Regions from separate parts of the Arthrobacter sp. zg-Y1110 genome, predicted to be linked through region 1. Evidence: predicted binding sites of a transcription regulator. Region 1 holds the regulator's gene; the other holds the start of a gene.
What was found. Region 1 encodes Rex, which represses fermentation and respiration genes when NADH is low (regulators of the CRP and FNR family bind a similar motif). Its sites were predicted from a motif close to CTTGTGAANNNNTTCACAAG; they were not measured.

Region 1 (15,108 bases):
GGCCACGAAGACCACGGAGAAGCCGAGCACGAACAATCCGATGCCGGCGAACATCCGTCCCCGCCGCTGCTTTTGCAGGTCGACGCCGGTCAACCCGGTGACATAGCCGAGGTAGCCCGGAACCAGGGGCAGCACACAGGGGGAAAGGAAGGATACGAGGCCGGCGAGGGCAGCCACGGGGATAGCCAGCAGTACGGACCCGTTCAGGACGGTGTCTGCAAAGGTATTGGCGGTGGACTCGGTCACCGGGGCCACGACGGCAGTAAGGAAGGACACTGTCCCTACGCTGCCAGCGAGTCGCTGATCAGGGCCTTCAAGGTGCCCTTGTCTGCCAGTCCGAGGATGCGGGCAGCCACGCGGCCCTGCCGGTCCAGCACCAGCGTGGTGGGTACGGCCGACGGCGGAACGAACTTGGTCATGGCCAGCAGTACGCCGCCGTCCTTGTCCCGGAAGCTGGGGTACGGAATATTGAAGTTCCGTTCGAACGCTTCCGCGGTGGCCTTCTCGTCCCGGATGTTCACGCCGTAGAAGCGGGCACCGGCACCGGCGAACTCATCGTGCAGCTCCACCAGGTCCGGGGCTTCCTTCCGGCACGGGGCGCAGGCCGCGTACCAGAAGTTGAGTACGACGACGTCGCCCGCCCAGTCAGCGGAGGTCACCTCGGTGCCGTCGAACAGGGAACCGGAGAACTGCACCGCTTCTCCGCGCTCGGCTGCGTCGTATTCAGTGACGGAGCCGTCGCCGGCAATGTAGTTCTTGTTGTCTCCAGCGTTGGCCTGTTCGGCCAGGGGGTCATCCGTGGAGCAGCCGGTGGCAGCTGCGGCAAAGGGGACGGCGAGGGCCAGCCCGGCACCGAGCCGAAGGAAGGAACGTCGCCCAAGGGCTTCCGGCTCAGCAGGGCGTGTGCGGTTCTTCAAGGATTTCCAGCTTTCATCGCGGCAGGGAGGAGCCACTTCTACAACGCGTAGTAATTCTATTATGCTCCCGGAACATTTGCTGCACCGGGAAGGAGGTCCGCGCTGGGCTCGGCGTAGCGCACGCCGGTGAGTACGGCGCCGTCGAACTCCAGGGTGGTGACGGACGTCAGGGTGCACTCGCGCTGGCGGGGGTCATGCCAGAGCTTCCGGCCCTCGGCTGCGAGCCGGGTGACCCAGATGGGCAGCTGGTGGCTGACCAAAACGGCTTCGGCATCATCTCCGCCAAGTTCCACGGCGCGCATCCGTGCATCATCAACGGCGGACATCACACGGGCAACCTGCTTGGCGTACGGCTCCCCCCAGGAGGGACGCATGGGATTGCGCAGGAGCGGCCAGTACCGCGGATTGCGCAGCTGGCTCTTGATGCGGGACATGCCCTCAAAGCGGTTTTCCGCCTCTATGATCCGCTCGTCCGTGGCGATTTCCAGGTTCAGTCCGGCCGCCAACGGGGCGGCGGTCTCCTGGGCCCGGGTCAGCGGCGAAGCAACCAGGTAGACCAGGTTGGCCCCCTTGCTGCGCTCTTCGATGAAGTGTTCCGCCACCCGGTCCGCCATCTGGCGGCCGAGGTCGGACAAATGGAACTCCGGAAGGCGTCCGTAAAGGACCTTGTCCGGATTGAAGACTTCACCGTGGCGCACGAGGTGTATGGATGAGCGGGACATGTGTCCCAGTTTCGCAGAGTTGGAGCCGTCAGCTAAATCTTCGAAATCGACGGACCCATTTCACTTGAACCTTTAACCAAACCGTGCAACACTGTATGCAAATGCATGAAAGTGCCGTCGGGGCCTCCCGGCAGCACCGCTACCAGAAGGAGCTCTCCATGATCCCCAGCGGCCTCACCACCGGAACCTGGAATTTCGACGCCTCCCATAGCGAAGTGGGCTTCACTGTCCGTCACGCCGGCATCAGCAAGGTCCGCGGCAACTTCGACAAGGTCGAGGCTACCCTCGTGGTCGGCGAGACCCTGGCTGACACCGTGGTCACTGCCGTGATTGCCGCTGACTCCTTCAACTCCAACGACGCCAATCGTGACGCCCACGTCAAGAGCGCGGACTTCTTCGACGTCGAGCAGTTCCCGGAGCTGACGTTCACTGCGACCGGAATTGAAGGCGCCGGTTCCACCTACAAGATCACAGGCGACCTGACGATCAAGGGCATCACCCACTCCGTCGTCATGGACACGGAGTTCAACGGTGTGGCCGTGGATCCCTTCGGCGCCACCCGCTCCGGCTTCTCCGCCAGCACGGTTATCAGCCGCAAGGATTTTGACCTGACCTGGAACGCGGCACTGGAAACCGGCGGCGTCCTGGTGGGCGACAAGGTCACCATCAACGTTGACGCAGCCTTCGTAGCAGCCTAGCCCCCCATTCCCCCCCCCCCACAGGGCGGCCCCGGACCCATTGGTCCGGGGCCGTTTTTTTGGGGCTGTTTTCCGGGACTGTCCTCGGGGCTGTACTCCGGGGCCGTCTTTCCGGGACTGTTTTCGGGGACCATCTTTCCGGGACCCCTGACCGTCCCGGACCCACCGCGATACGCTGGATGTTTGGCTGCGGGGGCGCCCCGGCCACGCCGACGGCACCTTCGTCCAGCCGCTTCGAGACACCAACCAGCAAGCAGGCGGACATGAGCACACCAGAGAACACTCCCGAGCCAGGGCGCGAGCCCAACCACCCGACCAATCCTGACGGCACAACCAGCCCCGAGGGTGCAGGCGGCGCTGCGAATCCCGATGGATTTACTGTTCCCGGAACCGGTCCCGGATCCCGTCCGGAGCCGCAGTACGGTCAGTATGCTCCAGGCGGCCCCTACGACAAGTCCGTCCCCTCCGGCTACCCCCAGCCCTCCGGCTACGCCCAGCCCTACTCCTATGCACCGCCGGTAAAACCGGCTAAGGGACCTGCCCCGCGCGAGGTCATCATCGGATCGTGGTTGATCCTTGCTGCCGGCGTGCTGAGCCTCATCAACAACGTCATCACCTCCTTCAGCCTGCCGTCGATCATGACTTCCCAGGAGCAGGAGGCGTTCGCCGAAACCGGTTTGGACGAAGAAGGCGTGAGCTCCTTCCTCATTTCCTTTGGCATCGTCGTGGCCCTGATCGGCTTTGCAATCTACGTGCTGATCGCGTTCTTTGTACGGAGGGGAAAAAACTGGGCCCGCATTCTGGGCACCGTGTTTGCCGCCTTCTCCTTAATCGGCATCTTCACCATGCTGGGCGCTTACTTCACCTCACCACTAAGCCTGATTTCGCTGGCCTCCAGCCTGCTGGGAATTGCCGGGATCGTGATGCTGTATCTGCGGCCGTCCACCCCGTACTTCCGCAAGGCTCCGCTGTACCCCTACTGAGTTCGCACAGTCCCGTCGGTTTCGGCGGGACTTCTCCCTTGCCGGATCGGGTTTCGCAGTGGAGGGGTCACACGCCGACCGTGCCCGCGTAGCGTTGTGTTCTCTTCCGGCGGCGAGTTGCTACGCAACGGCCCCGGAGTTCCGCCGTGAAGGGGAGGACCATGGCAGCTCTGCTTCCTAACCCGCAGCAACAAAAAACCCGTATTCCCCTGCGCAACCGGGCAGCCGATTCTCCGGAGTATGCAGGGCCCAACATCTTCATCCCGGAAGTACCGCTCCATCCCCCGACGGTATCCGGGGGCTCCCCGGCAGGCCCCGGCAGCGGATCCGGGAAACGGGAGGAACCTACCTCCCCTGAACCCGGCTCACCCTCAGGGATCGGGGAGAACGGCAGCGGCCACGCCCTCTACGTCTGGCTCCGGGCAGGGTTCCAGGGCGTCATCGCCTGGATTGGCAGCGGCCTTCATGGCACCTTTACGTGGTTGGGTGCAGGACTGCGGGGTATATCTGCCTGGCTTCGCGTCGGGGCGGGAGGAACCGCCGCCTGGCTCCGCACCGGGGTGCAGGGAACTTACTCCTGGCTCCGCAGCTTGGCACGCAGCGCATCCAATCATGTCCAAGCCGCGGCGCATGCCACCTCCAATCAAGCCCGGGCGGGAGCCCGGGCTACTTCTGCCGGCGTCCATACAGGGGTTGTCCGGGTCCGCGCCGGAGCACACGCCGTTTCGCTGCGGGTTCAAGCCGGGGCCCAGGCAACTTCTGCCGGAGTCCATGCCGGGGCGCATGCAACATCCATTCAGGTTCAAGCCGGCGCCCATGCCACCAGCGCTGCGGTCCAGTCCGGGGCCAACCGAGTTGGCGCCGGAGCCCGTGCCGCCTCGGCATGGCTCCAAGCCGCGGCCCATGCCGTCTGGAACTGGATACTTTCCGCTGCACACGCCGCATCGGCGGCGATTCAATCCGCGGTGCACTCGACTGTCGCCGGGGCGCGCGCTGCCGCCCATGCGGTGTCGGTGGCGGCCCGCGCCACGGCCCACGCCGTTTCGATGGCCGCCCGCACCACGGCCCACGCCGTTTCGATGGCCGCCCGCACCACGGCCCACGCCGTTTCGATGGCCGCCCGCACCACGGCCCACGCCGTTGCCGTCGCAGTCCGCACCATCGGAAATGCCATCTCCGTTGCCGCCCGGACAACAGCGCACGCCACAGCCGTAGGCGCCCGCGCCGTCGCCGACGCCGTTTCGACGGCCGCCCGCACCACAGCACACGCCACGGCCGTAGGCGCACGAACCACAGCACACGTCACGGCCGTAGGCGCCCGCACAACAGGGCACGCCACAGCCGTCGGTGCCCGCGCCGTCGCACACGCCGCCTCGGTGGTAGCCCACACCGTTGCACATGCCATAGCCGTTGCAGCCCGCACCACAGCGCACGCCACAGCCGTCGGTGCCCGCGCCGTCGCACACGCCACCTCGGTGGTAGCCCGCACCGTTGCACATGCCATAGCCGTTGCAGCCCGCACCACAGCGCACGCGATAGCCGTGGTGGTGCGGGCCGTACAGCGCCACCTGCCGGCGAACACCGGCAACCCGGTTCCTGCCATTGCCGCCGCATTCGCGCTGATTTCAGGTGCCGGCCTGCTCAATCTGTGGGGCACCATTACAACCGTTTCGCGGATGCCCATACCGGATTCGCTGCCGCCCGCCATTGCCCTCCTCGAGCGGTACGGAGTGACCGGCACCCACTATGCCAGGACGCAGGCGGCGGTAGAGCTCGCCTATGCCCTGGTGATCCTGGGATCCGCCCTCCTGCTTGCGGTTGCCGTTCGGGACCGGCACCGCTGGGCGCGGATAGCCACCGCGGTCCTTGCGGGCACGGCACTGTTCTACGCGACGAACGCAGGAACCGGCACCCAGTCTCTCGCGGCAGCCCTGGGCGTCGCAGGAGCCGTGATCACCTTCACCAAGGGAGCAGCTCCGTGGTTCCGCCCGCGGGTACTCTCGGCTGAGCCGTTCGCGCCGCAACGGCACCAAACAAAGCCGCACCAACACCTAGGAGGCCAGGCGGAACCCCTGCCGTCGGAACCGGTCCTAGCGCGCCAGGCGGGCCCGGGCGGCGATCTGCGAAACCTGTGAACGCTGTGCGTGGTAGGCAAGGATCTGCAGTTCGGTCGCCATGTCCACTTTGCGGATCTGGACATCTTCGGGCGCCTGCAGCACTACGGGAGCAAAGCTGAGGATGCTGGTAATGCCGGACTCCACGAGGCGGTCGCATAGATCCTGGGCAACCTCGGCGGGCACCGAAAGCACCGCCATGTTCGCCTCCGTCTTCGCGAGCACTGCTTCAAGCGAGTCCACCGGGCTGATCCTTAGCCAGCCCACCTCCTGGCCGATAACCATCGGGTCGGCGTCGAACAGTGCCACAACCTCGAAGCCCCTTGAGCCGAACCCGGGATAGCCTGCCAAGGCACGGCCGAGGTTGCCGGCTCCTACTATGGCTACCCGCCAATTCAATGTCAGGCCAAGCGCGGCGGAAATCTGTCCGCTGAGATACGGGACGTCATATCCAACGCCGCGGGTCCCGTAGGACCCCAGATAGGACAGGTCCTTGCGCAGCTTGGGCGAGTTAACTCCGGCCGCTTCGGCCAGCTCTTCAGAGGACACACGTTCTATCCCGTCGGCGAGCATGACGGACAGCGCCCTCAAGTAGATAGTCAACCGCGCCAGCGACGCCGGCGGTATGTGCCGTCCTGCACCCGCACCGGCCGACGATGGTCGGGCCGCCTCGCCGCTGTTGGCCGTTCCGCCCTCCAGGGCGGATCGTTCCGACCGGACTTCCTCGGGTGTCATCACGCCCCCAGCAGACGCCGCAGCCGTGTTTCGTCGATTTTCCAGAAGTCCCGTTGGACGCCGTCGATGAACAACACCGGGATCTCCTCGCCGAAGCGGACGGCGAGTTCCGGGTCATCCTCGGCGCTGCGTTCCTGCCAGGGAATGCCAAGGTCCTCCCCCACGCGCCGGAGCACCAGGCGGGCGTCTTCGCACAAATGGCAGCCCGGTCGGGTAAGGAGGACGACTTCCGGTCCGACGGATTCACTCATATGTCCAAAATAGCCCCAATACGTCGGATTTCCGCGCTCAGGCCGGGTTTTGCGTAGACTCGGACCATGCCCCGAGCCACTGTAGTCCGAGCCACCGGAACCACAGACGCCGCGGGCAAACCTGGCGAAGCCGCCTTTTTCGACGTCGACAATACGCTCATGCGCGGTGCCAGCCTGTTCCACGTGGGCCGGAAAATGTACCAGCGGAAAGTCTTCACGATCCGTGAAGCAGCCGGGTTCGCGAGCAAGCAGCTGAGGTTCATGCTCCAGGGTGAAAACCTCAAGGACGTCCACTCTGTCCGCGACGCCGCCTTGGCCTTCGCCGTTGGTCTCTCTTCGGAGGATGTGCGCACGCTGGGCGAAGAGGTCTACGACGAAATGATTGTCTCCAAGATCTGGCCCGGCACCCGGGCCCTGACCCAGCAGCATATGAAGTCCGGCCGGCCGGTTTGGCTGGTCACCGGAACGCCCATCGAAGTTGCTTCGGTCATCGCCAGCCGGCTCGACCTCACCGGTGCCCTCGGCACTGTCAGCGAGGTCACCGACGGCATGTACACCGGACGCCTGGTGGGTGAGTTCCTGCATGGGCCAGCCAAGGCTGCCGGTGTCCGGGCGCTGGCCGAGAAGGAAGGCCTGGATCTGCAAAGCTGCTGGGCGTACAGCGATTCCTACAACGACGTTCCGCTGCTGAGCCTGGTGGGGCATCCGGTGGCGATCAATCCGGACGCACGCCTGCGCCGTCATGCCCGTGAGCGCAACTGGCCCGTGTACGACTTCCGGTCAGGCCGGAGGGCAGCAACGCTGGGCCTGAAGTCGGCGACCGTTGCCGGGGCGACGTACGGACTGTGGCGGGGGTTCTCCTGGGTGCGGGCCCGCTGACAGCCCAGCAGAGCTGACCGCCCGGCGGCTGCTTAAAAACCGGAGCCCGCCTATCCCTAGGGACTGGCGGGCTCTGCCGTAGCGGACCCAGCACTGCATGTGCAGCGGGGGCCAGCTGACAACGGTCGCTAAGAAGGACCTACTTCTTATTGCGACGCTGGTGGCGGGTCTTGCGAAGCAGCTTGCGGTGCTTCTTCTTGGCCATACGCTTGCGGCGCTTCTTGATTACTGAACCCACAGAGTCCTCACAAACTTATTAGGAGTCACCGGTTCCCCTCCCCTGTTGCCGTGGGCACAGGAGCTGGTTGCCGGTAGTTACTGGCTTTCGGTTAAAACGTTCCTTAACAGGGTACAGCTTCGGGGCTGTGGAATTTGCCAGCCCGGAACAGCAGCCGGGAACGGCGCGTCCCGGCGCTGTTCAGTGAAGCGGTGTACCCGAGGCAGGGCTTAGGCAGTGTCTGTACGCCGGTCAATAACGGCGTCGCGGAGCACCTTCTGGACGGCCGATTCAGGCACACGGTAGGACCGGCCGAAACGGACGGCCGGCAGCTCGCCGGAATGGACCAGCCGGTACACAGTCATCTTGGAGACCCGCATGACATCGGCAACTTCCGATACCGTCAGAAACCGCACATCCGAGAAGTTTCCCTCGTCTGCCATTTAGTCCCGTTCCTTTGCTCATTGCCGCCGCTCCCGACAGCAAGCCATGTGGGAGCACCTGTGGCTGAAGGATATCGCGTCACCGGCCTGTTGCGACGTGCGTCACTGATGGCCCCGTATGGTCCCTACTGTAGTGGCAGGAGTAACCATAGTGGAAGTTCTTTCCGCAGCCACGGGGCCCGGGCCGTGCAAGCCGGCCTAGATCACGCCCTGGGCCAGCATCGCATCGGCTACCTTCACGAAGCCGCTGATGTTGGCACCCACTACGTAGTCGCCGGGCGAACCGTATTCCTCTGCGGTCCGGGCGCACCGTTCGTGGATGTTGACCATGATTTCGCTGAGCCGGCGTTCCGTATGCTCGAAGGACCAGGAGTCCCGGCTCGCGTTCTGCTGCATCTCCAGCGCGGAGGTGGCGACGCCGCCCGCGTTGGCCGCCTTACCCGGGCCGAACAGTACCCCGGCGGCTTGGAATGCGGTGATGGCGGCCGGAGTGCACGGCATGTTCGCGCCCTCGGCCACGGCCCGGACTCCGGACTTGATCAATGCCAGCGCGTCTGCTTCGTCCAGTTCGTTCTGGGTGGCGCAGGGCAGGGCGACGCCGGCTCCCGCGTTCCAGATGGAACCCTCCGTCACGTAGCTCACGGAGTGTCCGCGGCGCTCGGCATATTCCGAGATCCGGCCCCGCTCCGTTTCCTTGATCTGCCGCAGCAACGGAACGTCAATGCCCTTTTCGTCAACTATGTAGCCCGCGGAATCAGAGCAGGCCACCACCGTGGCGCCGAGCATCTGGGCCTTGTCTATGGCGTTGATGGCGACATTGCCGGACCCGGAGACGATCACCCGCTGCCCGTCCAGGCTCATGCCCTTGGTCTTGAGCATCTCCTCGACAAACATCACCGCGCCGTAGCCGGTGGCCTCGGGACGGACCAGGGATCCGCCCCAGCTCACGCCCTTTCCGGTGAGGACGCCCGATTCGTAGCGGTTCGTGATGCGTTTGTACTGTCCGAAGAGGTAACCGATCTCGCGGCCGCCGACGCCGATGTCACCGGCCGGAACGTCCGTGTACTCGCCGATGTGCCGGTACAGCTCGGTCATGAAGGACTGGCAGAAGCGCATTACTTCAGCGTCGGACTTTCCCCGCGGGTCGAAGTCCGAGCCGCCCTTGCCGCCGCCGATCGGCATGCCGGTGAGTGCGTTCTTGAAGATCTGTTCGAAACCGAGGAACTTGATGATGCCCAGGTACACGGAGGGGTGGAACCGGAGCCCGCCCTTGTACGGGCCGAGGGCAGAGTTGAATTCCACCCGGAAGCCCCGGTTGATCTGTACCTGGCCCTTGTCATCCACCCAGGGCACCCGGAAGATGATCTGCCGTTCGGGTTCGCAGATCCGCTGCAGGATCGCGGCCTCGGCAAATTCGGGATGCTTGCGCAGCACGGGGGCGAGGGAGTCGAAGACTTCCACGACGGCTTGGTGAAACTCGGTTTCCCCGGGATTGCGACGGAAGACGTCGTCGCGTACGCGTGTCAGTACACGTTCCATTTGCTGCTCCTTAGAGGTTGGATTCCCCGGTTAGGACTACGCTAGCCCCGCGGATGCCGGGGATGCGATGCAAGGCGGGCCAAAGTGCCTGCGGGCCGCGTCCCTAGGGCCGGCGGCGGCGGAATTTCGGGAACTGGCCGAACAGGTCGGCGGCCCGCTCTGCGGCCCGTCCCACGGTGCGGCCGAGGTTCTGCACGCCGGCGTCCACCGGCAGCGGGCGGGTCTCCGCGGCGCCGGGCACCAGCGCACCGGCCGCCGCGGCAGCCGCGGTGGCGGGTTGGTGGCTTGCCGAAACGGATGCCAGGCGGGACTCCGTCAGCGACGCGAGGTCAAAGGCCCGCAGCCACAGGACCAGTTCCTCGAGCGGGGCAGTTTCCAGCGAGTAGTACCGGCGCTGGCCTTCGGCCCGCATGGAGACGAGTCCGGCTTCGCGCAGCACTTTCAGGTGCTTGGAGACCGTGGGCTGGCTGACCTCGAGTTCCTCCACCAGTGTCCCTACGGACTTGTCGCCGGTACGCAGGGCGCCCAGGATTTCACGCCGCGTACCTTCCGCGATTACTGCAAACACATCGTCAAAGACCATGGCATTTACCCTAGCGGATATGGGACCGGGAGCATCCCGGAGGACCACCGTATGCTCGCTGCGGCCGGTGCCTCGTTGCACTGCAGGAGCCGCGGGTTGAACCAGCGGTTCTGCTGGTTTACCGTACGCCGACCGCGTTGTTGATCATGTCCACCAGCTGGTTCGGGTCATCAACCGTGATCACGAGACGGTCAAATTTTTCCGCGGGGTCCAGTGCGATGACGACGGCGCGGTCATATCCGGAAATATTCCAGAACTGCTTCCGCCCGCCCGCGTGGAAGGTGCCGGACAGCTTGCCCGGCAGGCCCAGGCCGGGACCCCGCCAGTTTATCCGTACCCTCAGCCGGGAGCATCCCGGAGGAACCGCCTAGTCGAACCACGGATCCAGCCCGTGCAGCGGGAACAATTCCTTGCGGGTCGCCATCACGGTCCGGTCGATCTCGTCATTCGGGTCGTAGCCCACTTCCCAGGAACGCCACCAGATATCCGCCCCGTCTCCCAGCGTCTCGCCGGACTTCACGCCGTGCTTTTCCAGCACGTACTCGCGCCAGGCCGGGGGCAGCGGGGTGGCGGGACGCACCCGCCCGTTGGCAGCCACTGACATCAGCAACGCCCAGGACCGCGGCACCACGGAGGCGACGTTGTAGCCGCCTCCGCCGGTGGCGATCCAGCGGCCTTCGCACAGGCGGCCGGCCAGGTCGCTGATGGTCAGGGCAGCCTGCCGCTGGGCCTCCACGCTGACCCGGAGGCTGGTCATGGGATCATCCGTGTGGCTGTCACAGCCGTGCTGGCTGACAATTACTTCCGGAGCAAAGGCCTCAGTCAGCTGGGGTACCACTGCGTGGAACGCCCGCAGCCAGCCGGCGTCGGTGGTGCGTGCCGGTACGGCGATGTTGACCGCGGTTCCTTCGGCTGCCTTGCCACCGGTTTCGTTGGCGAAACCCGTCCCCGGAAACAGGGTCAGGCCGCTTTCATGCAGCGAGATGGTCATAACGCGGGGATCGTCCCAGAAAATGTTCTGCGTGCCGTCGCCGTGGTGGGCGTCGACGTCGATGTACACCACCCGCTGCACACCCTTGGCAAGGAGCCGCGCGACGGCGGCCGCGGCGTCGTTATAGACGCAGAATCCGGACGCTTTTTCATAGCCGGCATGATGCATGCCGCCGGCGAAGTTGACCGCGTGTGTCGCCTCGCCGGACAGGATGGCGTCCGCAGCGGCCAGGGAACCGCCGACCAACCGGGCGCTGGCTTCGTGCATGCCGGCGAAGACCGGCGTGTCCTCGGTACCCAGCCCCAGCAGGGTGTTGCAGTTCGCGGGGTCGGCTCCGGCGGCCTGCACGGCGCTGATGTAGTCGAAGCCATGGACGGTCAGCAGGTCGGCTGCCGAGGCGACATACGGCTCGGTCATGGAGACCCCTTCGAGGTCGAAAAGTCCCAATTCACGGGCCAGCCGGGCCGTCAGGTCCAGGCGCGCCGGGCTCATCGGATGGCCTGCGCCGAAGTCGTAAGCCAGCATGGATTCATCCCAGACAATGCACGTCGGCATAATGGGAAGGCTTAGCCCGGAACTGATCATGCAGACAGGCTACGTGATGCGGGCGCTACTCTGATATTGGTGTCCGCGCCCATCTGCCGGATAAGTGCTACTACTGTGCGGAACCACCGCGGAAAAGAACTGGACCACCCATGGCAATCCCACGGCAATCCCTGCTGGAGAAAGAGCAGCACAGCGGTCCCGCCATCGTTGCCGGGATCCGCGAGTTTGTGGGCGGGCTGGTCACCGGCCGGCCGGCGCGGCTGGCGCTTATCGTGTTCAGCCTGGTCATCCTGCTCTTTACCGCCCTGCTGAGCCTGCCTGCCGCTTCCAGCAGCGGGGAATCCGCCCCGCTGCACGATGCCTTCTTTACCGCTGTATCGGCCGTCTGCGTCACCGGCCTCACCGTGGTCTCCACCGCCACCTACTGGTCCGCCTTCGGACAGGTGCTGATCCTGATCGCGATCCAGGTGGGCGGTCTGGGCATCCTGACCCTGGCCTCGCTGCTGGCACTGGCCGTGAACAAGCGGCTCGGCGTCCGCGGCAAGCTCATGGCCCAGGAAGGTATGAACACGGGCCGGCTCGGCGAAGTGGGCCACCTGCTGCGCATCGTCTTCAGCACCGCCGTCGTAATTGAACTGGCCCTTGCCCTGATCATGGCGCCGCGGTTCATGATCCTGGGTGAGTCCCCCGGCCAGGCAATCTGGCATGCGGTCTTCTATTCCATTTCCGCGTTCAACAACGCCGGTTTCACGCCGCACTCCGACGGTTTGGTGCCGTACGAAGAAGACCTGTGGATCCTGATTCCGCTGATGCTCGGTGTATTTATCGGCTCGCTGGGCTTTCCGGTCATCATGGTCCTGCTGCAGACCCGTGCGCGGGTCAGCAAATGGAACCTGCACACCAAGCTGACCGTGCTGGTGTCCTCCATCCTGCTGGTGGCCGGCGCGATAATCTGGGGCGCCTTCGAGTGGTTCAACAGCCGCACCATCGGCGACCTGTCCCTGGGGGACAAGATCATCCACTCGATCTTCGCCTCGGTGATGACCCGATCCGGCGGCTTCAACCTGGTCTCCATGACGGACCTGGATTCCAGCACCCTGCTCATAACCGACATGCTGATGTTCGCCGGCGGCGGTTCCGCCTCCACGGCAGGCGGCATCAAGGTCACCACCATCGCCGTCCTGTTCCTGGCCGTGGTGGCCGAGGCCCGGGGCGACTCCGACGTCCGGGCCTTTGGCCGCACCATCCCGCAGGGCGCCATGCGGGTGGCAATCTCGGTGACCATCCTCGGCGCCACCCTGGTGGCGGTGGCCACGTCGGCATTGCTGGTCATCACCAATGAATCCCTGGAGCCGGTCCTCTTCGAGGTTATTTCCGCCTTCGCCACGGTGGGGCTGAGCACCGGCCTCAGCGAAGCCCTGCCGCCGTCCGGAAAGTACGTCCTGTCGATGCTTATGTTCGCCGGACGCGTCGGCACCATCACCCTTGCCGCGGCACTTGCCGTGCGCCACCGCAGCACCCTCTACCACTACCCCGAAGAAAGGCCGATCATTGGCTGACAGACCTCCCCACAATGCACCGGTCCTGGTCATCGGACTCGGCCGATTCGGTGCCGCCACCGCCGAGCAGCTTGTCCGGCAGGGCCGCGAGGTGTTGGCCGTGGAACGCGATCCGGCGCTCGTCCAGAAGGCTTCCGGCCTGCTGACGCACGTGGTCCAGGCCGACGCGACCAACATCGAGGCACTCAAGCAGCTGGGCGCCGAGGACTTCTCCGCCGCCGTCGTGGGCGTGGGCACCTCGATCGAGTCCAGCGTGCTGATCACCGTGAACCTGGTGGACCTGGGCATTGAGCACCTGTGGGTCAAGGCCATCACGCCGGCGCACGGCAAGATCCTTACCCGCATCGGGGCGAACCACGTGATCTACCCGGAGGCCGACGCCGGACGGCGGGCCGCGCACCTGGTCGGGGGCCGCATGCTGGACTTCATCGAGTTCGATGACGGTTTCGCAATCGTGAAGATGTACCCGCCGAAGGAGACGCAGGGCTTCACCCTGGGCGAGTCCAATGTGCGGGCGAAGTACGGCGTCACCGTGGTCGGCGTGAAATCCCCCGGTGAGGACTTCACCTACGCGCAGCCCGATACCAAGGTCTCCAGCCGCGACACCCTGATCGTGTCCGGGCACGTGGATCTGCTGGAACGGTTTGCGGCCCGGCCGTAGGTCGGTTTTCCTGTTGCCTGCCGGGCCGCCTTCAGGGGAGGCTCCGGCGGCGGGGCACCTGCGGGTCGCCTCCAGGCATGGCTCCGGCGGCGGGCACCTGCGGGTCGGCTTCAGGCATGGCTCCGGCGGCAGGGCACCTGCGGGTCGCCTCCAGGCATGTCTCCGGCGGCAACGAAATTCCTCGCTCGCAGAGCTCGCTTGGAATATTAAAGCCGCCTCCGCCACGCCTTACGGCGGTTAGCACCTGCACGAGCGTCGCCTGCAGAGCAAGTCAGAGCTACGGGGTCAGTTGGTTCGTAGCTTCCGATGCCCGGGCCGCTGTGCACGGGCACCGGACTCGCTGATGCGTGCAATCACCCGAGGCATAGGCGCCAGCAGGAATCAGAGCAGCCCGCACAGCCGACAGCGCCGGTGATGCCTGTCGACCGAACGCAAAACCCTGCGGTTTGTGTAAAGACCCTGCGGTTTGTGCACTTCCCTCCGCCGCGCGGCGCAGGGATTGCCACAAACCGCAGGGAACCCGACAAACCGAAGGGATCCTGGGCGCAGTGCTGGCCTTGCAGCGTCACCCGTCCGCCCGAAGGGATCCTGACAGAGGCGGCAGCGGCACCCGTCCGCCCGAAGGGATCCTGACAGAGGCGGCAGCGGCACCCGTCCGGCCGCAGGGCCTGGCCGAGGCGGCAGCGGCACCCGTCCGGCCGAAGGGCCTGGCGGAGGCGGCTTTAATATTCCGAGCGAGCTCTGCGAGCGTAGGAATTTCGTTGCCGCCGGAGCCAGGCCCGAAGGCCGGCCCAGCCACCCAGCCGGCCCAGCCAGCAGACCTAAGCAGTCAGCTGCTTCGTGATCTCTTCGGCCCGAGCCGCTGCCGCACGGGCGCCGGCCTCGATCACGCCGGGCAGGTTCATCTCGTCGAAGGTCCGGATGGCCGCTTCCGTGGTGCCCTTGGGGCTGGTGACGGCTCGGCGCAGGGCCGGAGCATCGGCGTCGGGCTCGGCCAGCATGTATCCGGCACCGGCCACAGTTTCGCGGGCCAGCAGGGCCGAGAGGTCCGGGTCCAGACCGAGCTCGACGCCGGCCCGGGCCATGGCCTCGGCCAGGTAGAACGCGTAGGCGGGGCCGGAACCGCTGACGGCGGAAACGGCGTCGACTTGTTCTTCGGGCACCTCCACCACGGTGCCGGTGGCGGACAGCACGCGGCGGGCCAGGTCCATCGCGTCCGGACCGGCGGAACTGCCTGCGGAGATGGACGTGACGCCGCGGCCGAGGCGGG
Region 2 (15,108 bases), 900 kb from region 1:
GTCCGGACGCTCCCCCTGTGACTATGGCCGATGCGCCTGCGATGTCCATGCGTTCCTCCTGGCAGATTTGCTCACCGGCAGTGTCGTCTATGTCACACCGGCAGTATCCGAGCCTACTGTGCGGTGGCCGGTGCCGCATCTTCGGCGGCTGGCATAGGGTTGGCGCATGCTCTTTGAGGATTCCGACGACCGCGCCGAGACCGCCGCCCGCACCGTGAGCGCCGCGTTTGGCCGTTCGCTTGCCGGGTTGCCCGGGACGCATCTGGCTGCCACCAGCCGTCCGGTTTCGCGGCTGCAGCAGCTGCGCCAGCCCTGGCATTACTGGTGGCAGGCACACTATCTCGATGCCCTGATCGACGCCGGCCTGCGCGAACGCCGCACCGGCACGCCGTTCCGCGGACCGGAGCATCCCTCGGCTGCGGACCTGGCACCGGCGCTGGTGCGGACCATCGGACTGCGGAACCGGATGCACTACACCAACCGGTTCTACGACGACATGGCGTGGCTGGCCCTTGCCGTAGGCCGCCTGAACTCTTTGTCGGGAGCGCGGGACCGGCAGGGCCCGTACCGGAAAATCCTCTCCACCCTGAATACGGCACTGGAGTCCGCCCACACCCCGGAACTGGGCGGCGGCATCTACTGGAACAAGGACCGTAACTTCAAGAACACCCCTGCCACCGCTCCGGCTGCCCTGCATTTTGTCCGCACCGGATCACGGGACCGGGCACAGGAGCTGGTGGATTGGCTTAACGCCACCGTGCTGGATCCGGAAACCGGACTGTATCTGGACGGGGTCAAGGTGGTCCGGGGCCGTCCGCAGCTGGAGAGCACCGTCTTCACTTACAACCAGGGACCTGTCCTGGGTGCCCTGCTCGAGCTCGGCGGCAGCGCCAACCTCACCCGCGCTGCGGAACTGGTGCGCGCCGTCGACGCCCACCTGACCGACGACGACGGCACCTCGCGCGTGCTGCGCACCCACGGCACCGGCGACGGCGGTCTTTTCACCGGCATCCTGGCGCGGTACCTGGCTCAGGCCGCAGTGTCCCCCGCCCTGCCGGAACCGTCCCGCCGGACGGCGGCCGCACTGGTGGAAGCCACCGCCACGGCACTCTGGGAGGGCCGGAGCAAACGGGCGGACTGGATCCTCTTCTCCGCCAAGCCGCTGGTACCGGCCGCCGTGTCCTACCCGGGCGGCTCCGCCGTCGGGCTTTCCACCCAGCTTCAGGCCTGGATGGTCTTGGAAGCGTCGGCACGGGTGCAGCGGGCCGGGGCGGGCCTCACCTAAGGAACATCGTCAGCCGGTCTTGAGCGGGTGCTGCGACGCCGCCGCTGCCGGGTCCAAATCCGCCAGCGTGATCAGGTGCTGCGGGTGCTGCGGGAGCGGGAACGTGCGCAGGACATTGAGGTCGCTGTCCACATGCAGCATTTCGCCGGAGTCCAGCAGGCGCCAATTCGGGTTGGCATCCATCTTTTCGGTAGCCACCAGTACTTCCGGCCGGTTCTCCTCGCGTATCTGGTCACTGTGGACGCTGATCCGACTGCTCCGCTTCTCCCCCACCGGACCCCGCGCTCCCTGCTGCAGGACGTACAGCGGATGGGTGTCCGGGTACCGCACGGCCCACAGCTCGGTGGCGGTGGTGAGGATGATGTTCACCGCGTACAGCCGCAGGTTCTGCGCAATCCAGGTCAGCGTTGACGCAATGGCAGCGGAAACGTCTCCGCCGTTCACCCTGGCTGCGCCGGTGATAAGCGCGAAGACCCGCTCACTGTCCGTCTGGCCCTGGACCAGGTGGTACATCTCCAACTGGCGCAGCCGGTCATCGAGCTTGTCCAGGTCCTCCACCACCCCGTTGTGGGCCAGGAGGCGGTTGTCCTGCTCAAAGGGGTGCGTGTTGACGTCCGTGTCCCCGCCGGTGCTGGCGTAACGCACGTGCGCCAGGAACGTGGTGCTCTCCAGCTCCCGGGCCTCCTGGGCGTACTGGACATCCTCATACGCAGCGATGGGCGCTTTGTCGACCACCGGCCTGCCGTCGGGGGTGAAGGTGCCGATCCCGAAGCCGTCCGCTTCCTTACGGCTCTGCTGGGCCAGGCTGTCCGGGGCCGTGAGCAGCCAGAACGTTGCCCGGACCGGATCCTTCCCGGCATGCATACCAAAGAGTCGGCACATGTGGACCTCCTGGGGGCCGTTCTGGTGGACGGGCGGGGTTTCCGGGTGAACCGAGGCAGCCAAGCCGCGGCGGCTAGGGGTTAGGCGCCTGCTCCACCGCTGGCGGAGGGGACGGCTTCCGTTTCTGCGGATAGGGGGCGCGGTGTTCGCTGAGCATCTGCACATAGTCCGTGATCCAGCGCTCGCGGGCCGCCTGCGTCTTGAGGCCTTTGAGCCGGATGTACATGGCGAAGCGGTTCTGCGACGTCAGCACGTCGAACATTTCCTGGGCTGCGGGAACCGCGGCGATGGCCGCCCGAAGGTCCTCCGGGATTTCCGCTGTTGCCGATCCGGCGTAGGCGGCATCCCAGCGGCCGTCCACCTTGGCGCTGAGAACGGCGTCCCGGCCGGCCGGATGCATTCTGCCTGCCGCTTCCAGCCGGTTGATGTAGCCGACGTTCCGCAGCGACCAGTTACTGCGCGGACCGCGCGGCTGGAACCGCTGCAGGTAGCTTTGCTCGTCGCGCCGATCGGCCTGCGCATCGATCCAGCCGAAGCAGAGCGCCTCGTCAAGGGCCTCGCGATACGTCAACCGGGTGACGCTTCCGCCCTTCTTCCCCAGCACCAGGCGGACGCCGGCGGATAACCCGTAATTGTGCTCCAGCCACTCCCGCCAAGCCCCGGCATCCGGCAGGAGAAGCTCCGGGAGGTCCCGTGTCATAGCCCAAGTCTAGGGATGCATCTGGCGGGCTGAAAGGGTCCGGGCCGGTTCAGCCGATGGCCGAAGCGTAGCGTGCCGTGTGACTGGCACGGCACCTTTGATGTAGAACACTGCTATGAACGTTCGTACTCCTGACCCGTATCCAGGCTGGCTCTCCGAGGAAGATCTCTACGAGGCCCGGCAGCGCCTGCCCATGGTTTACGTCGAGGCCGTGCCCGTGCGGTGTGACCCGCTGGGCTATGTCACCGAGGTTGGACTGCTGCTGCAGGCGACGCCGGAAGGACAGATGGTGCGTTCCTTCGTTTCGGGCCGGGTGCTGTACCGCGAAACCATCCGCGGCGCCCTGCTGCGCAACCTGGAGAAGGATCTTGGGCCGATGGCGCTGCCGCAGCTGCCGCCAACCCTGGTGCCGTTCGCCGTCGCCGAGTACTTCCCCTCCCCCTCCCAGAGCGGACTGACGGATGAACGCCAGCACGCCGTGGCGCTTGCCTATCTGATTCCCGTGACCGGTGAGTGCAATCCCCGCCAGGATGCATTGGAACTGTCCTGGCTGACTCCGGACGAAGCACTCAGCCCCGCGATCTACGCCGAATTTTCCGGCGGCCGCGGAGACCTGCTGCGCCAGGCACTGGCCTCGGCCGGCTGGGGTCGCTGAAAAAGGCGCCGCTGACAAGCTTTATATACTGGAGGTTCTGGGGAGCCGAGGTCCAACCACGAAGGAATCGCCATGTCTGAGAGCCTGCCGGAAACGTACGCGTTCCGGGTCAACGCGGAACTGCTTGCCCCCGGACAGATCCTTGTCCCGGGTGAGGGTGCTGCAGAACCCCTGGCTCCGGTAGCCGGAACCAGGGTGGAGGCCGATGATTTCGGTGTTCCCGCGCTGGTGCTCGCTAAATTGGATGACGGAACTTCGCTCCGGTTGGCCTACGGATCCGCCGTCCGGGTACAGGCTCCGGCTCCCGAAGGCGCGCCGTCGGACGCTGTTCGGCAGGTGCCTTCGGAGGAAGACAACGCGGCCGAAATCATTGCCGACGCCGCGGCCGCCCACCCGGAAAACTCCGCCGTCCAGGAGATTGCAGCGCGCCTGGAGCGTGGTTTGAACGTGAAATCCGGCAGCCACCTGCAGGATGTCCGAGATTTGGCCCACATTCTCTATATCGATCTCGGTGATGCCGAAAACGCCCTGAAGGTCTGCAACGTCATCACGGGGCTCCCCTTTGACGGGAACTTTGGCCGTTGGAACTGGATCCAGGGCGCTTTGGCCCTGGCGGCGCACATCACCCATGAGGCGGGCGACGCCGAGAGCGCGGCAGCGTACAGCCATGCCGTGCGTGCTGCGGACACGTCCGAGACGGACCCGATGAAGGCCAAGCTCGCTGCCGAGCTGCTGCAGCGCCAGCTGAACGAACCCAACCTGTACGACCGCGAAATCCACCGGGCTGCCGAGGCCGGTAAGGAGGCCAGCGAACGGGAATGGCGGATCCTGCGCCTGAACGCCCTGCTCTACCTGCGCTCCCACGGCGGTTCGCAGACGCTGTCCGACGCGGAGCTGGACCGGCGCATCCGCACCGAGCTGATTGCCGTACGCGGCTAAGCGGACTTCCGCTGCTTTTGCTGCAGCTGCTTTTGCCGGACATGGACGGCCAGCACCACGGCCATGCCGACGACGGCGCCGATCAGCGTTTCAATGCCGCGGTCCCGAAGCAGCTCCATCGGGTTGCTCTGGTGGGCCAGCTCCGTGCTGACCAGCGCCAGCGGCGTGACCACCACCTGCGCCAGCGCGTATTGCCGCGCTATGAACATCTCGGCCCCGAACTGGCAAACGGCAATGACCAGGACCATCTGCCAGGGCTCCAGTCCCGGAAGCAGGATCAGCGCCGTCAGCAACAGGCCGCCGAACGTGCCCAGGATGCGCTGCAGGCCGCGGTGGACCCGGTGGCGTACTGTCGCGCCGATCAGTGGAACGGTCGCCGCGACCATCGCCCAGTAGTTGTGGCCGATTCCCAGCAGGGTCGCGATGGATCCTGCCACCACTGCGGCCACCGCATACTGCAGCCCGTCAATGTAGATGAGGCGGCGCCGGGCCGGCGGAAAGGGCAGGCGTTCCGGTCGTTTCCATTCCGTGCGGTACTTCTGCACGAGCATCCCGGACAGGCCCAGCAGGATGGAGAAGGCCACCGTGAGGACCGCGGTGAGCATCCCCTGCCAGAGCGGAGGATGGTTCGGGACGGAGGATATGGCGGCGAAGGCGAAGATATGGAACAGCGAGCCGACTGGGCGTAGCCGCCAAAAGCCCGTGGCAATGGTGCCGAGCCCGGCTACTGCCGTGGTGCCGATGACGATTCCCCAGTCATCCAGGTCCAGGCGGGCACACAGCGCTGCCGCCAGGATGACGGCCAGCATAAGTGTCCCGGCGCGGCCCTGATGGCCCAGTCGCTGGCGGTGCGGTTCATTCCGGCCGTAGATCCCGGTGAAGGCACCGAACGTGGCGAAAATGGCCAGGTCAATCCGCCCCAGGAAAAGCAGCAGGACAAGCGGCACTCCCACTCCAATGGCGCAGCGGACGGCCGCGTGGTGGTCGTTGTGTGCCGGAGCGATCCGAAACATTTCCTGCAGGTGCGTCAACGCGGGTGGCCTCTGCCTTTCGTGCCGTAGGCATCGGAGGGGTGCGGGGGATATTCCGGCGGCCGGTTGCATGGCCGGTGGAATTCCGCCAATCCAACCTATCCCCGCCAAAGCGCCGGCAGACATAAATGTGGTGCATCTCCCAGCAGCCGCACCCGGCGGAAGGCCGGCGCGGAGTAGGGCAAAATGGAGGGGTGTCTTCCTCAGCCTTTTCCTTCACCCTCGGTAAGCGCCTGCGCGAAACCGCCCCTGCAGCGGCCGAACAGCGCGTCGAGGCGAACGGCGGCGGTTTTCAGGGCCGCACCGGCACCATCTCCACGCCGCACGGCGAGATCGCCACTCCGGCGTTCATCGCGGTAGGCACCAAAGCCACGGTCAAGGCGGTGCTCCCCGAGTCGGTCGCGGAACTCGGTGCACAGGCCGTGCTGGCGAACGCCTATCACCTGTATCTGCAGCCCGGCCCGGACATCCTCGATGAAGCCGGCGGCCTGGGGAAGTTCATGAACTGGTCCGGCCCCACCTTCACCGATTCGGGCGGATTCCAGGTCATGAGCCTGGGTGCGGGCTTCAAGAAGGTCATCAACATGAATGCCGACGGCACCACGCACGCCACCGGGGCGGACGACGACGTCGCCCCCGGCAAGGAACGCCTGGCACATATTGACGACGACGGCGTCTGGTTCAAGTCCCATCTGAACGGCGACAAGCATCGCTTCAGCCCGGAGATCTCGATGCAGGTGCAGCACAAAATCGGTGCCGACATCATGTTTGCGTTTGATGAGCTGACCACGCTCATGAATTCCCGCGGATATCAGGAAATGTCGCTGGAACGGACCCGTCTTTGGGCCCTGCGGTGCCTTGCCGAGCACCAGCGGCTGACCGAGGAACGCGCCGACAAGCCCTACCAAGCCCTGTTCGGCGTGCTGCAGGGCGCGCAGTACGAAGACCTGCGGCGTAAGGCAGCCCGGGATCTCGGTGCCATGGACTTTGACGGCTTCGGACTGGGCGGGGCGTTCGAAAAGGAAAACCTCGGCACCATTGTCCGGTGGTGCACGGAGGAGCTTCCGGAGAATAAGCCCCGCCACCTGTTGGGGATTTCCGAGCCGGATGACATTTTCACCGCCATCGAAAACGGCGCCGACACCTTCGACTGCGTTTCTCCCACCCGGGTGGCCAGGAATTCGGCGTTCTACACGCCGTACGGCCGCAAGAACCTGTCGAATGCCAAGTTCAAGCGGGACTTCGGGCCGTTGGTGGAGGGCTGCGACTGCTATACCTGCACCCATTACACCCGTGCCTACATCCAGCACCTGTTCAAGTCCAACGAGATGGTCAGCCACACGCTGATTTCCATCCACAATGAACGCTTCACCGTGAAGCTCGTTGATGATGCCCGGCTGTCCATCGACGACGGCACGTTCTTCGACTTCAAGGCAGAGGTCCTGGGGAAGTACTACAGCGGCAAGTAGTTGTTCTACCTACCGCAGCAATCCTTGCGTGCGACGTGCCGAGCTCCAGGGATTCTGCAGAGCCGGGCTGTTAGGAATTGTCCGGCTTGGCCTGGGTCGATTCATCCTCTTCCAAGGCGGGCTGGGCATCCCGTTCTTCGTCTCCGGGGCTCGAATCCTTCTCCTGGGCGTCGTCGATCATCGCCTGGGTGACTTCATCGTTGAATTCCTCCGCGGTGCCGGCAAGATTTTCATCTACTGCCTTGGCACCGGGGTTCGGGACTGGATTGCTCATGTTTGTCTCCTGCCGTACTGGGGAAGTGAAACGCTGGCGTTCCCCCACCTTTGCACACCTGGGCAGGGATTGCGCCCGGTGACCTGACGAGCATCACCGCACCTCAAAATCCCCGACACTCCCGCAAAACCGCCCGGTTTGAGAAACTGCTGCCAGTTTGTGGCTTTTGCTGCCGTTCTGCGCGGCAGCAGAATCCCGAGATGGCAGCGGATGTACAAACCGGCAGCAGAAACCCCGGCGAATAGCCTGCCCAGCGGCGCAGGCAGCGGCAGGCGCCTGACCCAAGCGCGTACTAACCGGCCCGTGTCAGCTCCGGCCCCGGGCCCTACGCCGCCACGGGCTCCAACTCAGTCGGTACATAGCTGGGTTCGCGCTTCTTGATGACCCGGATGACCAGGGCGGTGACCGGCACAAAAAGGTACTCGATGAGCGTTTTGTAGAGGAAGCCGAACAGGACGTAATTGAAGAACCCGCCGGCGTCGGTAATCCCGATGACTGGTGCCGCAATGGCACAGAAAATCAGGGTGTCCGCAAACTCCCCCACACCGGTGGATAGCATCAACCGTCCGGCCAGTGCCTTCTCGCGGAACCGCTCCTTCATCCGCACCAGCACCATTGAGTTCAGCAGCTGGCCGGCCAGGAACCCCAGCAGGCTCGCAAGGACAATCTGCCAGACCGGCCCGAGCGCCACTTCCAGTGCAGCCTGCTTCTCCAGCCCGTAGGCATCAGTGAACCCGGGCAGGGCAATGATCACGGCGAAGCTGGCGACGGCGAGGAGTGCCATCGCAAAGCCGGTAAAGATGGCCCGGCGGGCGGCTTTGAAACCGTAAACCTCGCTGACCACATCGCCGAGGATGTACGCGAGTGGAAAGAGGAAGAAACCGCCGTCGGTGACGATTTCCCAGCCGCCGGGAAGGGAAAACTGCACTCCCTTGGTGGCGCCGATATTCGAAATGACGATGACCACGCACATCAGGGTGAGGATCAGGTCGTACTGCGAGCTCCCGCGGGAGGCGTAAGTTGCAGAAGTTTTCACAGCTGCCCGTGGCTGTGCATCCATGGCAATTCCGTTCCGGTAGTGGTTCGCCTGGCTTTCGCCGGCTGTATTAGCACTGTGCCCGCTGCCCCGGGCGGCCCTATTGGACCGCCTCCATTCTGCCATGCCCGGTCCGCTCCTGCCGCGCACCCAATTTTGAACACGTTCAAAAGAATGGTCTACTAAACGCTGAAAATACTGCAAAGGGAGCATCATTGGCCGTCACCGCCAAGAGCGAACAGACGCGCCGGCTCCTCATCGACACCGCGCTGCGCCTCTTCGCCGCACAGGGCTACGAAAAGACCACCATGCGCGCCGTCGCGCAGGAGGCAAACGTTTCGGTAGGCAACGCCTACTACTATTTCCGTTCCAAGGATGACCTCCTCCACGAGCTTTACCGGTCCCTCCAGGACGAACACCGTTCAATTGCGCTGCCGCAGATCCGCGAGGGCCACAATCTGGGGGAAAACCTGGCGGTTATTCTGTCCACCGGCCTGACAACCATGGAGCCGTACCACGCCTTCGGCACGCATTTCCTGCGCGACGCCATGTCGCCGAACCGCAGGGAGGACGACGCCGTCGGGCGGGGGAAATCCATCGCAATGTTCCGTCAGGCGGTGTCGACCGCCCGGCCGCAGCCGCCCGTGGCTATCCGCGGCGACCTGCCCGAACTGCTCTGGCTGATGCATATGGGGATCACCTTCTTCTGGGTGTATGACCGCTCCCCCGGTCAGCGCAGGTCCCACCGGCTGGCCGCGAATCTGGCCCCGCTGGTGGCCAAACTCGTGATCCTGTCCCGGCTCCCGGTGGTCCGGAACATCCTCGAGGACGTAGTCCGCCTGCTCCGAGGCGTCCGCCGGGACGGTTAGCCCGCAGCGGCGGGAGCCGGCACGGTAACGCGCCGGGACACGACGGCGGCGGGGCACGACGGCGGCGCGCCGTAACAGCGCGTCTTACAAGGGTGGCCGGTTCCGCCGTTTTGGGTGGAAGATGGACCCATGTCTGCAAACACACCCACTTCTGCGGCCTCAGCTCCGGCCGTCACGCTCACCATCGCAGGTTCCGAAGCCACCGGCGGCGCCGGCGCCCAGGCCGACCTGAAGACCTTCCAGGAACTCGGCGTCTACGGCATCACCGCCCTGACCTGCATTGTGTCCTTCGATCCCAACAATTCGTGGAACCACCGGTTTGTCCCGGTGGACCCGCAGGTCATCACCGACCAGCTCGAAGCCATCACGACCGCCTACGACCTCGACACGGTTAAGATCGGCATGCTCGGCACCCCGGCAACCATCGACGTCGTTGCCAAGGCGCTGCAGGCCCAGGACTGGAAGAACCTCGTGCTGGACCCGGTGCTCATCTGCAAGGGCCAGGAGCCCGGCGCGGCACTGGATACCGACAAGGCGCTCAAGGCCCAGATCCTCCCCCTGGCAACCTTCGTGACCCCCAACCACTTCGAGTCGATGTCCCTGTCCGGCATGGACTCCATTGAGACCGTGGAAGACCTGCAGGAAGCAGCCCGCCGCATCCATGAAGCCAGCGGAGCCGTAGTGCTGGCCAAGGGCGGTGTCCGACTGGAAGGCGACGACGCCGTCGACGTCTTCTACGACGGCGAAACCATGGAGGTCCTGCGGGCACCCAAGGTAGGCGAGGTAGCTGTCAGCGGTGCCGGTTGCACCCTCGCTGCGGCCATCACTGCTGAACTGGGCAAGGGGGCCACGCCTCTGGAAGCGGCCAAGACGGCGAAGGCCTTCGTCACGGAAGGTATCCGCAACCGCGTTTCCTCCAACGCACCGTTTGATGCGCTGTGGCAGGGCAACGCCGGCCAGGGCCCGGCCCTCTAGGTTCCGGCCTAAGCGCCGCGCACCTTCCGCCTCCGTCGTTCACGACGGCAGCCGGAGGTGCGCGGCGCTTTCTATGCAACCGGCTGCGGCTTAGGCGCGGTGTCGGCGGAACTTCGACAAGGAACTGTGCAACCCCAAAGCGGTCTGCACGGTCCTGCTGCCGGCCAGCCGCTGGTGCGCTGTCCGCTCCTCCTCCAGGGCACGGTAGATAGGAGCAGTGAAGGACTGCACCCGTTCGTCCTCTGCCGCCAGGCGTGCTGCCAGGAGGGACTGCGGGTAGAACCGCCGGCGCAGCTCAGTCTCCGCGGCCGCCCACTCCCCGCGGCCCTCCAGCCGGGCACTCGGCGACAGGCCGGTTGCCCCTGGCGCCGCAGAAACGGCCGCCGCGGAAGTATCGGCCTGCAGGACGGCAGCCACCCGGTCCCACCAGATGCCGGCATCGCGGGTACGGAATTCCAGCACTGCCTTCAGGTGGCTCGCTGTTTCGGCACGCCGTTCCCATGCTTCCAGCAGCGCCTCATCCAACAGGTCCTCCTGCAGAGCGGGACGCGACAGCACAAAATCGTCCATCCCCCAGTTCTCCATGGCGCCCCTCAGGCGGGCATCGGAGTAGGCCTCCACGGACAACGCCACGGCGGCAACACCGGCAGAAAGCGCAAACACCGCCGGGTGGTAGCGGGTGGTCACCACGAGGGACGCCCCGCGTGTCAGCCGGGCAGCCTCACGGGCCTCCACGACCGGCACCAGGACTGCAGGCGTGTCCATCAGGGCCGCGATCTCCGCGTGCATGCCGGCGTCGGCGTCGATGTTTCCGGGGACACCCATGTGCGGGATGAACACGGCGGGCAGCTGCGTCTTGGCATGCAGCTGATCCAGTGCTGCCGCCAGCCCGCTCCGGAAGTCTTCATCCCCTCCGGGGGCAAACGTAACTGCCACATAGTCCCCCGCCGGAGCTTCATAGCGCGGCACGGGCCGAGCGGCGTCCTGCTGGACGGCGGCGCCGCCGTCGGGCAGCGCCGGGTCAGCGAGGAACGAGGCATCATCCAACCCCTGCACTGCGTCCACACCCAGTTCCCGGGCGATCCCGGCAGATGTGGATTCGCGGACGCCAACCAGTTGGGCGCCCTGAAGCATTTCGGCCAGGACCTGGGCATCCCGGGCTGTCAGCACCGGCCCGAGTGTCTGGCCGGACACCACTACGGGTTTGCCGAGGCTACGGGCAATCGCTGCCACCGCGGCACGCTCGTACAGGAGCCATCCGAAGCGCGAGTTCAGGTTCCCTCCGCCGGCAATCAGCACCGCATCCACTGACGCCAGCTGTTCCCTCAGCGCCAGGGCCGGATCCGACTCCGGCAAGGAGGACGCCCCGGCAAGATGCGCCTGGATGCGGCGCAGGTAGTCCTCACGTTCGGCAGGACTCCAGGGGAACTCCAGAGTCGATACGGCGGGATGCCCGTAGCCGTCCTGCGTCTGGTCGGGGTCCCGGGACAGCAGGACGACGTCGAACCCGCGCCTGGTCAGCTCGTCAGCAGCCGCGAGCCCCATGGCTTCGTCTCCCACGTGGTACACGTGCTGTCCGACGTCGGCCAGCACCGCAACGCGCGTCACTTCGCCGCCCTGCCGGTCAGGGAACGGATCCGCCCGGCCACTGAATGTATCCGGTCGACCGATCTGCTGAGACTGGTCCGCCGCACCACCGTATCTTCCAGCCGGAGGAGGGACTCATTCAATCTGTGTTCCATCTCCTCCATCCGCCGGCGGTTTTCCTCCAGGAGTTCTTCCTGCCGGGCCAGCAGCTTGGTCAGGTGCAGCAGGGTTCCCATACCGTGCCGGGAAATATCATCGCGAAGATAGGCGTCACGGACCTTGGCATCAAAACGGCGATGCGCGTCGGCCTTGTTGTTTACGCTGTTTGCACTGTCGCCGGATGCATCGGGACGCTGGCACCAAAACGCCAGCGGTTCGTCGTCGAGGAATTCCAGGGTGTGCCGGGACAGTACCCGGAGATGGAATTCCCAGTCGCCCACCGCTTCGAGGCTCTCGTCGTAATACCCGAGCTCCTCGTGCAGGGACCGCCGGTAAAGAAAGGAAATGGGCACGGCCTGGTTGATCCGCAGCATGGCGCCAAGGGAAACCTGCGTCATGTCGGGCCAGAAGGGAACCGAGTCGATTTCCCGGATATCTCCGCCGGCCATCTGTTCATAGCGGATGTTTGTCCGGACCATCACGCCTGCGGCAGCAGTGCTTTCCAGGCAATCCACGGTCCGCTTGAGGAAATCGGGATGCCACAGGTCATCATCGTCGTGGATGGCAATGTAGGTACTTGAGCAGGCCCGGATACCCGCGTTGGAGGCAGCTTCCATGCCTCGGCTCTCAGGCCGGTGAAGCACGGTAATACGTTCCCGGTACTCACCCGGGACAGCGGAAACTACTTGCTCGACGTCGGCCGGGGCGCCGCCGTCGTTAACCACGACCACAGTGAAATCACTGAAGTTCTGGCCGAAGATATTCTCCAGGGCCCGGGCCAGAAACAGCGGCCGATTCCGCGTCCTGACAACAATCCCGACGGAGGCAGAATCTAAAACCACGTGGCTCCCAGCTTTGGACGAACGTTCAGCTCACCTTACCAAGAAGGCGTAAGCACCCGACCCGTCACAAATCACCCGCCAGTAACACTGGTAACACCGTTGACATCCCTCCCCGGAGGGATGACTCTACTAGCAGTGCTGCAGCGTTCGGGGTCGCTTCTTTGGGGGTCACTGCATTCTGAGGCACCGGATCTGCCTATCCATTTTGCCAGGTTCGCCGGTCTCGGTCACTCTGCGGAACTCACTGCCGTACTTGTCCCTGGCCCCGGCGGCCTCTTTTGAGGGAGAAGTATGAACAATCCAAACCACCGGAGAGCAGGAAAGGCAGCGCTGGCAACAGTCGCAGGCTTTGCCCTCGCCTCCAGCATGTGGGCACCGGCTGCGGCCACTGAGGGGACCGCAAACGAGGAACCGACCATTCGGGGAATCGAAACGGTTACGCCTGATTTCAAGGTTTCACCGGATCTCGAAACCAAGCAGGGCCCGGTCTCGGTTTTCGTACAGTTCAGCGGCAAAGGCGCCTATGAACAGACCCAGCCCGTCGAAGTACTCGAAGGACTCGCCGAACCGCTGAACAAGTCCGGCCAGGTGCAGGAAATCCGCAGCGGCATCGAGACGAAGGCCGAAGAAGTTGCCCAGGCCGCTTCCTCGTCCATTCTTTACACCACCACCAACACCATCCCGGGTGTTGCCATCAACGGCGACGCTGAGGCAATCAGGGCGCTGGCAGCACGCGGCGACGTCGTCAAGATCACCGGCATCGTTCCCAAGACCTTTGACAACAAGGGCGGGGATATTGACGTCCGTGCCGTGGATTCCTGGGTGCAGCGGTCCCAGACCGGTGAGGGCGTCACCATTGCCGTCCTCGACACCGGCCTGGACTACACGCACTCGGACTTCGGCGGCCCGGGCACCCCCGAAGCGTTTGCGGCGGCGCAGGCTTCGCCCACTATCCCGGCAGCAAACTTGGGCCTTTACGATCCGGCCAAGTTCGCCGGCGGCTGGGACCTCGTCGGTGACGCCTACAACGCGGATCCCACCGACCCCGCCACGTACAGCCCCATCCCTGTCCCGGACGCCAACCCCCTGGACTGCGGGAGCCACGGCACCCACGTTGCGGGAACGGCAGCGGGTTACGGCACCAACGCTGACGGAACCACGTTCAGCGGGGACTACTCCACGCTCACCGGCAACCAGGTGAACGCCATGGGCATCGGCCCGGGCACCGCACCGAACGCCAAGCTCGTCAGCGTCCGTGTCTTCGGCTGCGTCGGCTCCTCCGAGGTTGTCGGCCAGGCCCTGGACTACGTCCTGGACCCGAACGACGACGGCGACTTCAGCGACCGCGCCCAGGTTGTGAACATGTCCCTGGGTTCCGCTTTCCCCGCCTATGACGATCCCGAAAACGACATTGTCAATGCGCTCACGGCCCAGGGCATCCTCTCGGTCGTGTCCTCGGGCAACTCCGGCGACATCTACGATATCGGCGGCTCCCCCGGCAGCGCCGAGACTGCACTGACCGTGGCAAACAGCGTCGGGTCCCAGACCACCCTGGACGCTGCACGCGTCCTGGCTCCGACTGCCGGAACCGGCAAGGGCCAGTACACCTCCAGCTTCGACTACGCCTCCGCTTCCGAGGCCGCTCGGACGGGCACCGTGGTGATGGCGCCGCAGGGCGGCAACTCCGACGGCTGCGCCGCACTGGAACCCGCGGGCGCCAATGCGGGCAAATGGGTCTGGCTGACCTGGGATGACAACTCCGCCACGCGCGAATGCGGTTCGGCCGTCCGCTGGAACAACGCCGCAGCCGCCGGCTACGCCGGCGTCGTCCTTGACTCCACCCTGAACGGCTTCTCGGCCGGTATTGCCGGAAACGCTACGATCCCCGGCTTCCAGTTCACCCGCGAATCCAGCGAGCAGCTGCGGCCGGCCGCCGAGGCCGGGACCCTGCAGATTCAGCTCGCTCCCGAGCTGGTGGGCAGCGTGACCGGACAGTCCGGCGCGCTGGACACCCTGAACGCCAGCTCCTCGCGCGGCGTCCACGGCTCCAACGGCGTGATCAAGCCCGACGTCGCCGCCCCGGGAACGCAGATCAAGTCCGCCCAGGTTGGCACCGGCACCGGCGCCTCCATCAAGTCCGGCACCTCGATGGCTGCCCCGAACGTAGCGGGTATTGCCGCACTCGTTGTGGGCGCGACGGATTACAACCCGTACGAGGTCAAGTCGATCATCATGAACACGGCGACCCACGACGTATTCGCCGGTGAAGGCGTAGTCCATGCGCCGAACCGCGTTGGATCCGGACGCGTTGACGCCCTGGACGCCCTGAATACGAAGGTCCTGGCCTACGACGCAGACAACCCGCGCCTGACGTCCATGAACTTCGGCGTCCTGGAAGTCGGAGC

Region 2: a site for Rex is predicted at 8,425-8,444, ahead of N2K99_RS01650 (queuosine precursor transporter). Genes of this name have one in related genera too.

Annotation. Positions count from the first base shown of each region.
Region 1 is NZ_CP104272.1:2,932,596-2,947,703, forward strand. Features, by position in the region: gene N2K99_RS13700 (cytochrome c biogenesis CcdA family protein) at 1-276, opposite strand, end outside; gene N2K99_RS13705 (TlpA family protein disulfide reductase) at 282-917, opposite strand; gene N2K99_RS13710 (histidine phosphatase family protein) at 977-1,639, opposite strand; gene N2K99_RS13715 (YceI family protein) at 1,798-2,337, shown strand; gene N2K99_RS13720 (hypothetical protein) at 2,601-3,320, shown strand; gene N2K99_RS13725 (hypothetical protein) at 4,286-5,455, shown strand; gene N2K99_RS13730 (redox-sensing transcriptional repressor Rex) at 5,411-6,169, opposite strand; gene N2K99_RS13735 (glutaredoxin family protein) at 6,169-6,420, opposite strand; gene N2K99_RS13740 (HAD family phosphatase) at 6,487-7,299, shown strand; gene N2K99_RS13745 (30S ribosomal protein bS22) at 7,439-7,537, opposite strand; gene N2K99_RS13750 (helix-turn-helix domain-containing protein) at 7,747-7,959, opposite strand; gene gdhA (NADP-specific glutamate dehydrogenase) at 8,158-9,498, opposite strand; gene N2K99_RS13760 (helix-turn-helix transcriptional regulator) at 9,602-10,081, opposite strand; gene N2K99_RS13765 (acetoin utilization protein AcuC) at 10,449-11,657, opposite strand; gene N2K99_RS13770 (TrkH family potassium uptake protein) at 11,768-13,177, shown strand; gene N2K99_RS13775 (TrkA family potassium uptake protein) at 13,170-13,838, shown strand; gene proC (pyrroline-5-carboxylate reductase) at 14,660-15,108, opposite strand, start outside.
Region 2 is NZ_CP104272.1:327,720-342,827, reverse strand. Features, by position in the region: gene N2K99_RS01695 (SDR family NAD(P)-dependent oxidoreductase) at 1-49, opposite strand, end outside; gene N2K99_RS01690 (glycoside hydrolase family 76 protein) at 167-1,285, shown strand; gene N2K99_RS01685 (class II glutamine amidotransferase) at 1,295-2,167, opposite strand; gene N2K99_RS01680 (YdeI family protein) at 2,241-2,867, opposite strand; gene N2K99_RS01675 (NUDIX hydrolase family protein) at 2,983-3,522, shown strand; gene N2K99_RS01670 (DUF6707 family protein) at 3,595-4,461, shown strand; gene N2K99_RS01665 (FUSC family protein) at 4,458-5,492, opposite strand; gene tgt (tRNA guanosine(34) transglycosylase Tgt) at 5,687-6,961, shown strand; gene N2K99_RS01655 (hypothetical protein) at 7,032-7,235, opposite strand; gene N2K99_RS01650 (queuosine precursor transporter) at 7,561-8,295, opposite strand; gene N2K99_RS01645 (TetR/AcrR family transcriptional regulator) at 8,487-9,140, shown strand; gene thiD (bifunctional hydroxymethylpyrimidine kinase/phosphomethylpyrimidine kinase) at 9,270-10,115, shown strand; gene N2K99_RS01635 (polysaccharide pyruvyl transferase family protein) at 10,206-11,723, opposite strand; gene N2K99_RS01630 (glycosyltransferase family 2 protein) at 11,720-12,703, opposite strand; gene N2K99_RS01625 (S8 family serine peptidase) at 12,995-15,108, shown strand, end outside.